3 regions of the Mumia sp. zg.B53 genome follow, and region 3 is predicted to be linked to each of the others. Evidence: riboswitches for the same ligand, from Rfam matches in the RefSeq annotation. Region 3 holds a riboswitch; each other region holds the start of a gene.
The links. A riboswitch is a leader RNA that binds a small molecule or an ion and turns the genes downstream of it on or off. The one in region 3 is predicted to bind thiamine pyrophosphate.

Region 1 (3,604 bases), on a different contig from region 3:
CGGCGAAGCCCGCCGCGGCGAGCCCGTCGAGGTACTCGCTGCGCGACAGCGCGCCGGCGATGCAGGCGACGTACGACCCGCGCTCGGCACGGTCGGCCGGCGTGAGGTGGTCCTCGGCGACGACGTCGGAGATGCCGATGCGCCCGCCCGGAACCAGCACGCGGAACATCTCGGCGAGGACCTGGGGCTTGTCGACCGACAGGTTGATCACGCAGTTGGAGATGACCACGTCGACGGCCGCGTCGGGCAGCGGCACGTCCTCGATCGACCCCTTGAGGAACTCCACGTTCGTGGCCTCGGCCTTCGTGGCGTTGGCCCGGGCCAGGTCGAGCATCTCGTCGGTCATGTCCACGCCGTACGCGAAGCCGTCGGGACCGACGCGCCGGGCGGACAGCAGGACGTCGATCCCACCGCCGGAGCCCAGGTCGAGCACCTTCTCGCCGGGGCTCAAGGCAGCGACGGCGAGCGGGTTGCCGCAGCCGAGCGACGCGGCGAGCGCCTCGGCCGGGAGCTCGGCCGCCTCGGCGCTCGAGTACAGGCCGGCACCGAACGAGGGATCGACCTCCGCGGTGGAGCCGCCGCAGCACGAGTCCGCGGCGTCGGCGGCCGGCGCGCAGCACGACTCGGTCGTCGCGAGAACCAGGTCGTTCGTGGTGCCGGAGCGGGCCTGGACGGCGGCGGCGGCGTAGCGCTCGCGGACCTGCTCGACGAGCTCGTCGTTCGTGAGGGTCATGATGTCTCCTGAGATCGAGGAAGTTCGATGCATCGAACACTACCGATTGATCGACGGATGTCAATACGTGTGGCACGATGGGGTGATGGACATGACGCTTCCCGTCCTCGAGACCTCCGCCGGAGCATGCTGCTCGCCGCTGACCGGGGGCGTCCTCGACGACGACCAGGCCGCGGTGCTCGCCCGGATGTTCAAAGCCTTGGGTGATCCGACCAGGGTGCGGCTGATGTCGCTGATCGCCGCGTCCGAAGGAGGCGAGGCCTGCATCTGCGACCTCACCGAGCCGGTCGGGCTGAGTCAGCCGACCGTCTCGCACCACATGAAACAGCTCGTCTCCGCCGGCCTCGTCACCCGCGAGCAGCGAGGCCGATGGGCCTACTACCGCGTCGTCGACTCCGCACTGACCGATCTGGCGTCCTCGCTGCGGACCGCGCCCTAGCGGGCGCTCGTCACGATGCCGCGGGTGCGGCTAGAGTCGACCTCACGACAGGGGAGCGCAGGTGCCCGACGGGCACGGTGCGCTGAGAGTGCGGAAAGCCCGCAGACCCTCCGAACCTGCACCGGTTAGCACCGGCGAAGGGAGTCACCGTGGCTGATGCCATTCGTCCTCGCACGTCCTCGACCCGCTACCGCACGATCGACCTCGTCACGGTGGCGATGCTCGGCGTGGCGATCGGCGTGGTGTTCTGGGGATGGAACCAGCTGTTCGCCGTCGTCAGCGGCACGGCGCTGTTCGCCTACCCCCCGAGCTCCGGCCTGATCTCCGGCGTCTGGCTGATCGGCGGTGTCATCGGCGGGCTCGTCGTCCGCAGACCCGGCGCCGCGGTCGGCACCGAGGTGGTCGCAGCCGTCGTCTCCGGCCTGCTGGGCAACCAGTGGGGCATGTCCGTCCTCGTCTCGGGCCTGATCCAGGGCCTGGGGGTCGAGCTGGTGTTCGCCCTCTTCCTGTACCGCCGGTGGGGTGTCGTCGTCGCCGCTGCAGCAGGCGCGCTCGCCGGGGCGTTCGAGGCGGTGTACGAGTGGTACGCGTACTACGCCGACTGGGCCTTCGGCTACCAGCTCGTCTATCTCGTGTTCCTCGCGGTGTCGGGGGCGCTCGTCGCGGGCGTCGGAGGGTGGCTGCTCGTCCGGGCCCTGGCGAAGACGGGAGCTCTCGACGCCTTCGGGGCCGGTCGCGAGCACCACGACCGAGCCGCGGCGTCGTCCACGAGCCCTTCCCCGCGAGCGTGACCGGATCGGTCGCGTTCCGCGGCTTCGGTTGGCGTCCGCTGGGCCGGCGCACGCCGGTCATCGCCGGCCTCGACCTGCGCGTCGGCCCGGGTGAGCGGGTGCTGCTGGCGGGGCCGTCGGGCGCCGGGAAGTCGACGGTGCTCCGGGCGGCCGCAGGGGTGCTCGAGACCACCGGCGACGGCGACGCCTTCGGCGAGGTCACCACCATCGGCCGCGTCGGCATGCTGCTGCAGAACCCCGGCGACGCGGTGGTCGCAGAGCGGCTCGGCCGCGACGTGGCCTTCGGGCTCGAGAACGCCCGCGTCGCCCCGGCTGCGATCTGGCCGCGGGTGCGCGAGGCGCTGCGCGCCGTACGCCTGCCGTACGGCATGCAGCACCCGACGTCCGCGCTGTCCGGAGGAGAGCTTCAGCGCTCCGCGCTGGCAGGGGTGCTGGCGTCGCAGGCGGACCTCCTGCTCCTCGACGAGCCGACGTCGATGCTCGACGACGTCAACGCCGACGCCGTACGCCGCTGCGTCGCGGAGGTCGTCGCCGAGACAGGAGCGACCCTCGTCGTGGTCGAGCACCGCATCGCCCCGTGGCTCCCTCACGTCGACCGTGTGGTCGTCCTGGGCCACGACGGATCCGTGGTCGCCGACACCGACCCGGTGAGCTTCGTCGCCACACTGCGCGACGACCTTGCCGGCGCCGGGGTGTGGATGCCGGGGGTCGCCGCGCCGGAGCCGGTCGAGCCGCCGGTCGTGCTGGTCGAGACCGACCGCGCGGTGCCGCGCCTCGATGCGCTCGCGCTGGGCGTCGACCTGCGTCGCACCGACATCCGGGGCGCCACTGTCACCGCGGCGCTGCGCGACGTCGACGCCGCCCTGGAGTCGCGCGCCGTCACCGTTCTCAGCGGGCCGAGCGGGGCGGGCAAGTCCACGTTGCTCGAGGTCGTCGGGGGTCTGCGACGTCCGGGTGCCGGCGAGGTGCGAGGGCTGGGTCGACCGCCGCACCGGATCGGTTCGCGCGATCTCGCCGCGCTGATCGGGTGGGTCCCGCAGAACCCGGAGCACGGCTTTCTCACGACCCGCGTCCGCGACGAGATCGCGGCGACCTCCCGGCGGATCGGCGTCCCGGTCGACGTCGACGCCGTTCTCGCCCATCTCCGGCTGGACCACCTCGCCGACGCGAACCCGTACCGGCTCTCCGGCGGGGAGCAGCGACGGCTGGCCCTCGGTGCTGCCCTGGCTCACCGTCCGCCCGTCCTCCTGCTGGACGAGCCCACCGTCGGTCAGGACCGGGGTACGTGGGCTGCCGTCACGGGGTGGATGCGTGCCGCTGCGGGTGCCGACGCGGTGATCGGCGCGGCCAGCCACGACGCCGATCTCGCAGCGCGGGCCGACCGTGTCGTGCCGCTCGAGGGCGGTCGTAACGTCGCGCCCGGGCCTGCGCCCGCGCCCGCACCGGTGGACGACGCTCGATGAGACGCTTCGTCCGAGAGGCCAACCCGTTGGTGCTGCTCGCGATCGGCACGCTGGCGATCGTCGCCTCGCTGGCGGTGCGCGACCTGCAGACCGCGTGCCTCGCTCTCGGCGCGTACGCGGTCGCCGGTGTCGTCCTGCTCCCGTCGCCGAGGTTCGCGCTCGCCCGCTTCGGGGCGAT
Region 2 (3,604 bases), on a different contig from region 3:
GCGAGCACCGTGAAGCCCTCGCGCACCAGGGTCTCGGCGGCGTCGAGGAGCTCGACCACGTCGGGCAGCAGCGTCACGTCGTCGGCGACGACCTCCAGCTTCACCCAGGCGGTGCCGAGGGCCTCGCGCGCGAGGTTCGCGGTGAGGACCGCCTCACGCGCGGTGCGACAGCCCGCGGTGTTGGGGAGCAGCCGTGCGCCGTGCTCGCGGACGACGTCGAGGATCGAGCTCGGCGCTCCCGGGTCGACCCGGCGCATCGAGACGGTGACGAGCTCCGTGCCGCTCATCTCCAGGCACCGACGGAGGACAGCGGGGCTCGGAACCCCTCCGGTACCGAGGAACAGCCGGCTCGTGAACGGCACTCCGGCCACGGTGAGCGGGGACGGGTCGGTGGTCGTCAGCACGACTCTCACCCTCCTTGGACGGCGGTGACGACGTCGACCTCGGCGCCGTCGCGGACGAGGTGGTCCTCCCATCGGGAGCGCGGCACGACGATGCCGTCGACGGCGACTGCCACGTCGGTACGTGGCAGCGCGAGCGTGCGGAGCAGCGCGAGCACCGTGAGAGGCTCGGCGAGCGCGTGGGCCTGGCCGTTGAGACGGATGGTCATCGGGCCTCCTGGAGTGTCGGCGACAGGCGAAGCGGGTCGGTGTGACCCGACCCCTCAGGTGGCGAGGACTCCTCGACGAGCGCGGTGATCACGTCGGCGGTCCAGGGCGCGAGGAGCACGCCGCCACGATGGTGCCCGGCGGCGACGAGGAGACCGGGGATGCCGGTGGCCCCGACCAGCGGCAGGTGGTCCGAGCTCGAGGGACGCAAGCCGGCTGCCGCCTCCACGAAGGCGCAGTCACGCAGCTCCGGCACGACCTCGACCGCGTCGTGAAGGAGGTCGTGCACCCCCTCCACGGTGACGGTCGTGTCGTACCCCCGCTCGAGCATGGTCGCGCCGACCACGATCTCGCCGTCGTTGCGCGGGACCAGGTAGACGGGTCGGCCGCGCACCGCGGCGCGCACCGTCCGGGCCAGCATGGGCCGGGGGGCATGCAGCCGCAGGATCTCGCCCTTGACCGGGCGCACGGCGTCGCGCAGCCACTCGGGTGCGCCCTCGGTGGTGCGTAGCCCGACACCGTTGGCGAGGACCACCACGTCGTGGCCGCGCGCGCGCCCGTCCTGCCTGGTGCGGACACGCAGCGTGTCGCCGTCTCGCACCAGGTCGACCGTGTCGTCGACGGCGGTCACGTGCCGACGCGCGCATGCCGCCAGCAGAGCAGCGAGCAGAGTGCGGTTGTGGACGCTGCGGTCACCGGGGATCTCGACGACGGCGCGCAGCGCTGGGTGCAGCGCCGGCTCCCGGGCGCGCACCTCCCGCCGGGTGAGCGGGTGGTACGGGATCGTGTGGGTGTCGAGCAGCGCGGTGACCCGCTCCTGCTCGCGGGCATCGTCCTCGGTGGCGGCGGCGAGCAGCGTGCCCTCCCCACGGACCTCCAACGCTCGCCCGGCATCGCGTTCGAGGGCGGCCGCCATGTCCGGCCACCGTGCGAGCGACGCGACGCCGACCCGCAGCAGCGCCTCCTCGCCGTACCACGCCTCACCTGCGGGGGAGAGCATCCCCGCGGCCGCCCACGAGGCCCCACGGGCGGGCGTGGGGTCGTACGTCGTGACACGGTGACCACGACGTGCGAGCGACCACGCGACGGTGAGCCCGACGACTCCACCACCGACGACGGCGACGTCGCGGCCGGCTGGCCGGTGAGAGCGCGACACTGCTCCTGCCTCCCTTCGCCGGCATGACCCGGATCAGGTTCGACGGTCGGAGCGGCATCGGCTCCCTCTCAGCCCGTGCCCGGGCTCCCGTGGGGACCTCCGCACCGTAGGCGGGCTACGACGGCGTCGTCAAGCGGGCCCGGCGCCCGCGGGTCGAGCCGAGAAGGACGCCGGCGATGACCACCGCGCCGGATGCGAGCTCGAACGGGTCGAGGCGTTCGCTCAGGAGAAGAGCGCTCGCGCTCATCCCCACCACCGGGACGAGCAGTGAGAACGGCGCGACGGTGCTCGACGGATAGCGCGTCATCAGCAGCGTCCACAGTCCCGAGCCCACGACGGTCCCGATGACGACCGTGTAGAGGAGACCCAGCACGGCGGGCACCGCCTCGGGGGTGAAGGCGGTCACGAGCGACTCTCCGACGGCTCCCGGCCCCTCGAAGAGCAGCGAGACCACCAGCATCGGGATCGGGGGGACCACCGACATCCACAGCGTGAGGTGGAGCGGGTTGGAGGGGTGCGCCTGGCGGTTCGCGAGGTTGCCGAACGCCCAGCCGAGCGCGGCCAGCAGCGTGAGCACCACGGGGAGCAGGGCTGCCGTCTGCGACCGGTGCCACGCCACGCCGGCGAGCCCGGCGATCGCGATCACGATGCCGAGAATCTGCCGGCCGCTGAGCCGTTCGCGCAGCAGGACGCCGGCGAGCACCACCGTGAAGGGCGCGGAGGCCTGGAGCACCAACGAGGCGAGTCCTGCGGGCATGCCCGCACGCATGCCTACGTACAGGAAGAAGAACTGTGCGATCCCGAAGCCTGCGCCGTACCCGATCAACCAGCGCAGCCTGACGTCCGGGCGCGGGACGAGAAGCACGGTCGGGACGGCGAGCAGCCCGAAGCGCAGCGCGACGCAGAACATCGGCGGGAAGTGCTCGAGCGAGGCGTGGATGGCGATGAAGTTCAGTCCCCAGGTGATCGCCACCAGTACGGCGAGGAGACGGTCGCGGGTGGTCACGAGAGCCAGCGTGCGCTTGCGCCTGGGTGAAGCACAATCGAATACTCCTACGACTACGATGTAGCGTTGCTTCAATGAAGGATGCTGGCATCGACGTCGACAAGCTCGCGATCGTGCGGGAGCTCGCCGAGCGGGGGAGCATCACGGCGGTCGCTGCGGCGACGTACCGGACGCCGTCGGCGGTCTCGCAGACGATCAAGGCCCTCGAGCGTGACCTCGGGACCGTCCTCGTCGAGCGTGAGGGCCGTGGGGTCAGGCTCACCGAGGCCGGCCGGCTGCTCGCCGAGGGCGCCGTCGAGATCGCCCAGGTCGTCGCGCGCACCCGGGCCCGCCTCGAGGAGTTCCGCGGCGAGGTGGCGGGCGAGGTCGCCGTGACAGCCTTCCCGAGCGGCGCCGAGATGCTGCTGGCTCCGCTCGCGCCGCGGCTCGCGACGCGTGCGCCCGGCGTGACCGTGCGGCTGAGCGACCTCGACCTCGCGGAGTACGAGGTCCGAGCGGCCACCGCCGACCACGACGTGGTCGTCGGGCACTCGGTCGTGGCGGTGCCGGACCCTGCGGCGACGGGGCTGCACGTCACGCCGCTCCTCCGTGAGCCGCTGGACGTGGCCGTGCCCCAGGATCACCGCCTCGCCGGCCGCGACCGGGTGCGACCCGAGGACCTCGTCGGAGAGCGCTGGATCGGCGTCCCTGTCGGCCATCCCTTCGACCTGCTGCTCCCCATGCTCGCCGTCGACGGACAGTCCCCTCGTGTCGAGCAACGGTTCCTCGACAACCACGTCACGGCCGCGTTCGTCGCGGCCGGGCAGGGTGTGGCGCTGCTGCCGCGGCTGTGGC
Region 3 (3,604 bases):
AGCTCGAGCCCACCACCTCGGTCGAGCGTGAGCTCATGCTGATCAAGGTCCGCGCCGACTCACGGACGCGCGGACAGGTCTTGGAGACCGTCCAGCTGTTCCGGGCGAAGGTCGTCGACGTCGGCGTCGACGCGGTGACCATCGAAGCGACCGGAGACCCCGGCAAGCTCGACGCGATGCTGAAGGTGCTCGAGCCCTTCGGCATCCGCGAGATCGCCCAGTCCGGACGCGTCGCGATCGGTCGCGGAGGACGGTCGATCACCGACCGCACCCTGCGGGCGGTCCCCGGCGCGTCCACCCAGACCGCCTGAGCGTACGGTCGATAGGGGCCGTACGTCTGATCCGAGCGGCACCACCCGGTGCCACACGGCACCACGAGAAGGAGCAACCCCGTGCCTGAGCTGTTCTACGACGACGACGCCGACCTGAGCGTCATCCAGGGCCGCAGCGTGGCCGTCCTCGGCTACGGCAGCCAGGGCCACGCCCACGCGCTGTCCCTGCGCGACTCGGGCGTCGACGTCCGCGTCGGACTCCCCGAGGGCTCGAAGAGCCGTGAGAAGGCCGAGAACGAGGGCCTTCGGGTGCTCACCCCGGCCGAGGCGTGCGCCGAGGCCGACGTCATCGTCGTGCTCGCGCCCGACCCGGCGCAGCGCAGCCTCTACACCGAGGCGATCGAGCCGAACCTCAACGACGGCGACGCCCTGATCTTCGGGCACGGCTTCAACATCCGCTACGGCTACGTCAAGCCGCCGGCCGGTGTCGACGTCGGCATGATCGCCCCCAAGGGTCCCGGTCACCTCGTCCGCCGCGAGTACGTCGAGGGCCGTGGCGTCCCCGTCCTCGTCGCCGTCGAGCAGGATGCCACCGGCAACGCGTGGCCCCTGGTCCTCTCCTACGCCAAGGCCATCGGCGGCCTGCGTGCCGGCGGCATCAAGACGACGTTCACCGAGGAGACCGAGACCGATCTGTTCGGTGAGCAGGCGGTCCTCTGCGGCGGCGTCTCCGCACTGGTCCAGGCGGGCTTCGAGACCCTGACCGAGGCCGGCTACCAGCCCGAGGTCGCCTACTTCGAGTGCCTGCACGAGCTCAAGCTGATCGTCGACCTCATGTACGAGGGTGGCATCGCCAAGCAGCGCTGGTCGGTCTCCGACACGGCCGAGTACGGCGACTACGTCTCCGGTCCGCGGGTCGTCGACGCGCGCGTCAAGGAGAACATGCAGGCGGTCCTCGCCGACATCCAGAACGGCGCGTTCGCCGAGCGCTTCATCGCCGACCAGGACGCCGGTGCGGCGGAGTTCAAGAAGCTGCGCGCCGAGGGCGAGGAGCACCCGATCGAGGGCACCGGCCGCGAGCTGCGCAAGCTCATGGCCTGGGTCAAGAGCGGCGACGACGACTACACCGAGGGCACCGCTGCGCGCTGACCCTCGTACGTCCCGACCGGCGGTGAGCCCGGTCCCACGCGCATCACGGCGTGGGACCGGACTCACCGCCGTCGGCGTTGGCGGGCCGCGGGGAGGTCTCCGGGGTAGATGAGACGAGCGAGCCAGCGGCGGGACGCGAGATAGACCTCGTGAACCCCTCCGCGGCGCCAGGCGCGACGGACGCGACGGGCGGAAGCCATGCATACCCCTCGGGGGAAGGAGTTGGGTGGGTTGCCCGAACGCTAGCGGGCCGGTGCGACGTCGCGGAAGGGGCTCCCGGCACTTCTGTTATCGTCGCCAGCAGTTGCAAGGCCGGGGTGCCCGAAGGGCTGAGAACACACCCGCCGAACCTGATCCGGGTCATACCGGCGAGAGGGAGCCTGATGCTCGAACCCCGTACCGCTGCCCACGTCCACGACCAGCTCCGGGCGCAGACCCCGCTGGTGCAGGTCATCACGAACTACGTGTCGATGGACATCGCCGCCAACCTGCTCAATGCCGCAGGCGCCTCTCCGGCGATGGTCCACGACCCGCACGAGTCCGCGGAGTTCGCCGGCATCGCCCAGGCCGTCGTCGCCAACATCGGCACGTTGTCCCCGCCGTGGGTCGACGGCATGCTCGCCGCGGTCGAGGTCGCCTCGGCCACGGGCAAGCCGTGGGTCCTCGACCCGGTCGCGGTCGGCGCGACCACCTATAGGCGCGAGTCCGCCGCTGCCCTGATCGAGCACCGCCCGACGGTGATCCGGGGCAACGCGAGCGAGATCCTTGCGATCGCGACGTCGACGGGAGCAGGGCGAGGGGTCGACGCCGACGCCGATACGGCCGACGTCCGTACGGACGCCGAGGCGCTCGCGTCCAAGCTGGAGACCGTCGTCGCCATGACGGGTGCCGTCGACATCGTCACGGACGGCACCCGTACGACCGAGATCCACGGCGGCGATGCGCGCGCCCCGATGATCACCGCGCTCGGGTGCTCCGCGAGCGCCCTGGTCGCCGCGGCCTGCGCGGTCCATGACGACGCGTTCGAGGCGTCGGCGAGCGCACTGGCGATCCTGACGGCCGCGATCGAGAAGGCCGCGCCGCTCGCCGAGGGTCCCGGATCGCTGCGCTGGCGGTTGCTGGACGCGCTGTCCACGTTGTCTTCCGAGGCGGTCGCCGAGGTCGTCGCGCGCTGATGGTCGGCCCGGCCGGAGACGTCCGTCTCTATCTCGTCACCGGGTCCGTGCCTCACGGTGCGGACCTGGTCGACGTCGTCGCCGACGCCGTCGACGGGGGAGCGACGACCGTCCAGCTCCGCGACAAGCACGCGTCGACCGACGAACGCATCCGGCTGGCCACGAGGATCGCCGCGCGCGTCGGTGACCGTGCGTCGTTCGTGCTCAACGACGACCTCGCGGCGGCGCGCGCCGTGCCCGGTGCGGGCCTGCACGTCGGGCCCGATGATCTCCACCCCGCGCGAGTGCGAGAGGTGCTCGGCGACGACGCGGTCGTCGGGTGGTCGCTGCACGACCTGGCCCAGCTCGACGACGCCGAGGCGCTCGCCGCGTGCAGCTACCTCGCGGTCAGCCCGGTGTGGGCGACGCCGACCAAGCCCGACACGACCGCGCCGTGGGGACTCGACGGTGTACGCCGCCTGCGCGCGGCAACGCCGGACGACCTCCCGCTCGTCGCGATCGGGGGCATCTCCGCATCGAACGCCGCGTCGGTCGTCGCCGCCGGCGCCGACGGCATCTGCGTGGTCTCCGCGATCTGCTCGGCACCCGAGCCGCGTGCGGCCGCCCGCACGCTCCGCGAGGTCGTCGACGCCGCCCTCGCCGCACGCTCGGAGGTCCAGCCCTGAGCGCCGTGCCCGTCATGCTCACCATCGCCGGCTCCGACCCCTCAGGCGGCGCCGGGATCCAGGCGGACCTCAAGACGGCGACCGCCCTCGGCGTGTACGGCGCCGCGGCCCTGACCGCGCTCACCGTCCAGAACACCCGCGGCGTCTTCGGGATCCACCCGGTGCCTGCGGCGTTCGTCGCCGAGCAGGTGCGTGCCGTGCTGGACGACCTGGACGTGAGCGTGGTCAAGATCGGGATGCTCGGCACGGTGGAGATCGTGCTCGCGGTCGCCGACGTCCTGCACGCCGCGGACGTGCCCGTCGTGCTTGACCCGGTCATGGTGGCCACCTCCGGCGACACGCT

Region 1: another riboswitch for thiamine pyrophosphate. It lies ahead of KV102_RS05180 (ECF transporter S component); the one in region 3 lies ahead of thiM (hydroxyethylthiazole kinase).
Region 2: another riboswitch for thiamine pyrophosphate. It lies ahead of thiO (glycine oxidase ThiO); the one in region 3 lies ahead of thiM (hydroxyethylthiazole kinase).

The regions. Positions count from the first base shown of each region.
Region 1 covers NZ_JAHWCK010000001.1:1,090,419-1,094,022, reverse strand. The annotation lists gene arsM (arsenite methyltransferase) at 1-733, opposite strand, end outside; gene KV102_RS05185 (metalloregulator ArsR/SmtB family transcription factor) at 819-1,172, shown strand; TPP riboswitch at 1,212-1,332, shown strand; gene KV102_RS05180 (ECF transporter S component) at 1,322-1,963, shown strand; gene KV102_RS19385 (ABC transporter ATP-binding protein) at 1,960-3,426, shown strand; gene KV102_RS05170 (energy-coupling factor transporter transmembrane protein EcfT) at 3,423-3,604, shown strand, end outside.
Region 2 covers NZ_JAHWCK010000001.1:2,096,505-2,100,108, forward strand. The annotation lists gene KV102_RS10245 (thiazole synthase) at 1-404, opposite strand, end outside; gene thiS (sulfur carrier protein ThiS) at 410-610, opposite strand; gene thiO (glycine oxidase ThiO) at 607-1,764, opposite strand; TPP riboswitch at 1,773-1,857, opposite strand; gene KV102_RS10260 (EamA family transporter) at 1,880-2,770, opposite strand; gene KV102_RS10265 (LysR family transcriptional regulator) at 2,845-3,604, shown strand, end outside.
Region 3 covers NZ_JAHWCK010000004.1:328,832-332,435, forward strand. The annotation lists gene ilvN (acetolactate synthase small subunit) at 1-311, shown strand, start outside; gene ilvC (ketol-acid reductoisomerase) at 393-1,421, shown strand; TPP riboswitch at 1,725-1,816, shown strand; gene thiM (hydroxyethylthiazole kinase) at 1,805-2,596, shown strand; gene thiE (thiamine phosphate synthase) at 2,596-3,261, shown strand; gene thiD (bifunctional hydroxymethylpyrimidine kinase/phosphomethylpyrimidine kinase) at 3,276-3,604, shown strand, end outside.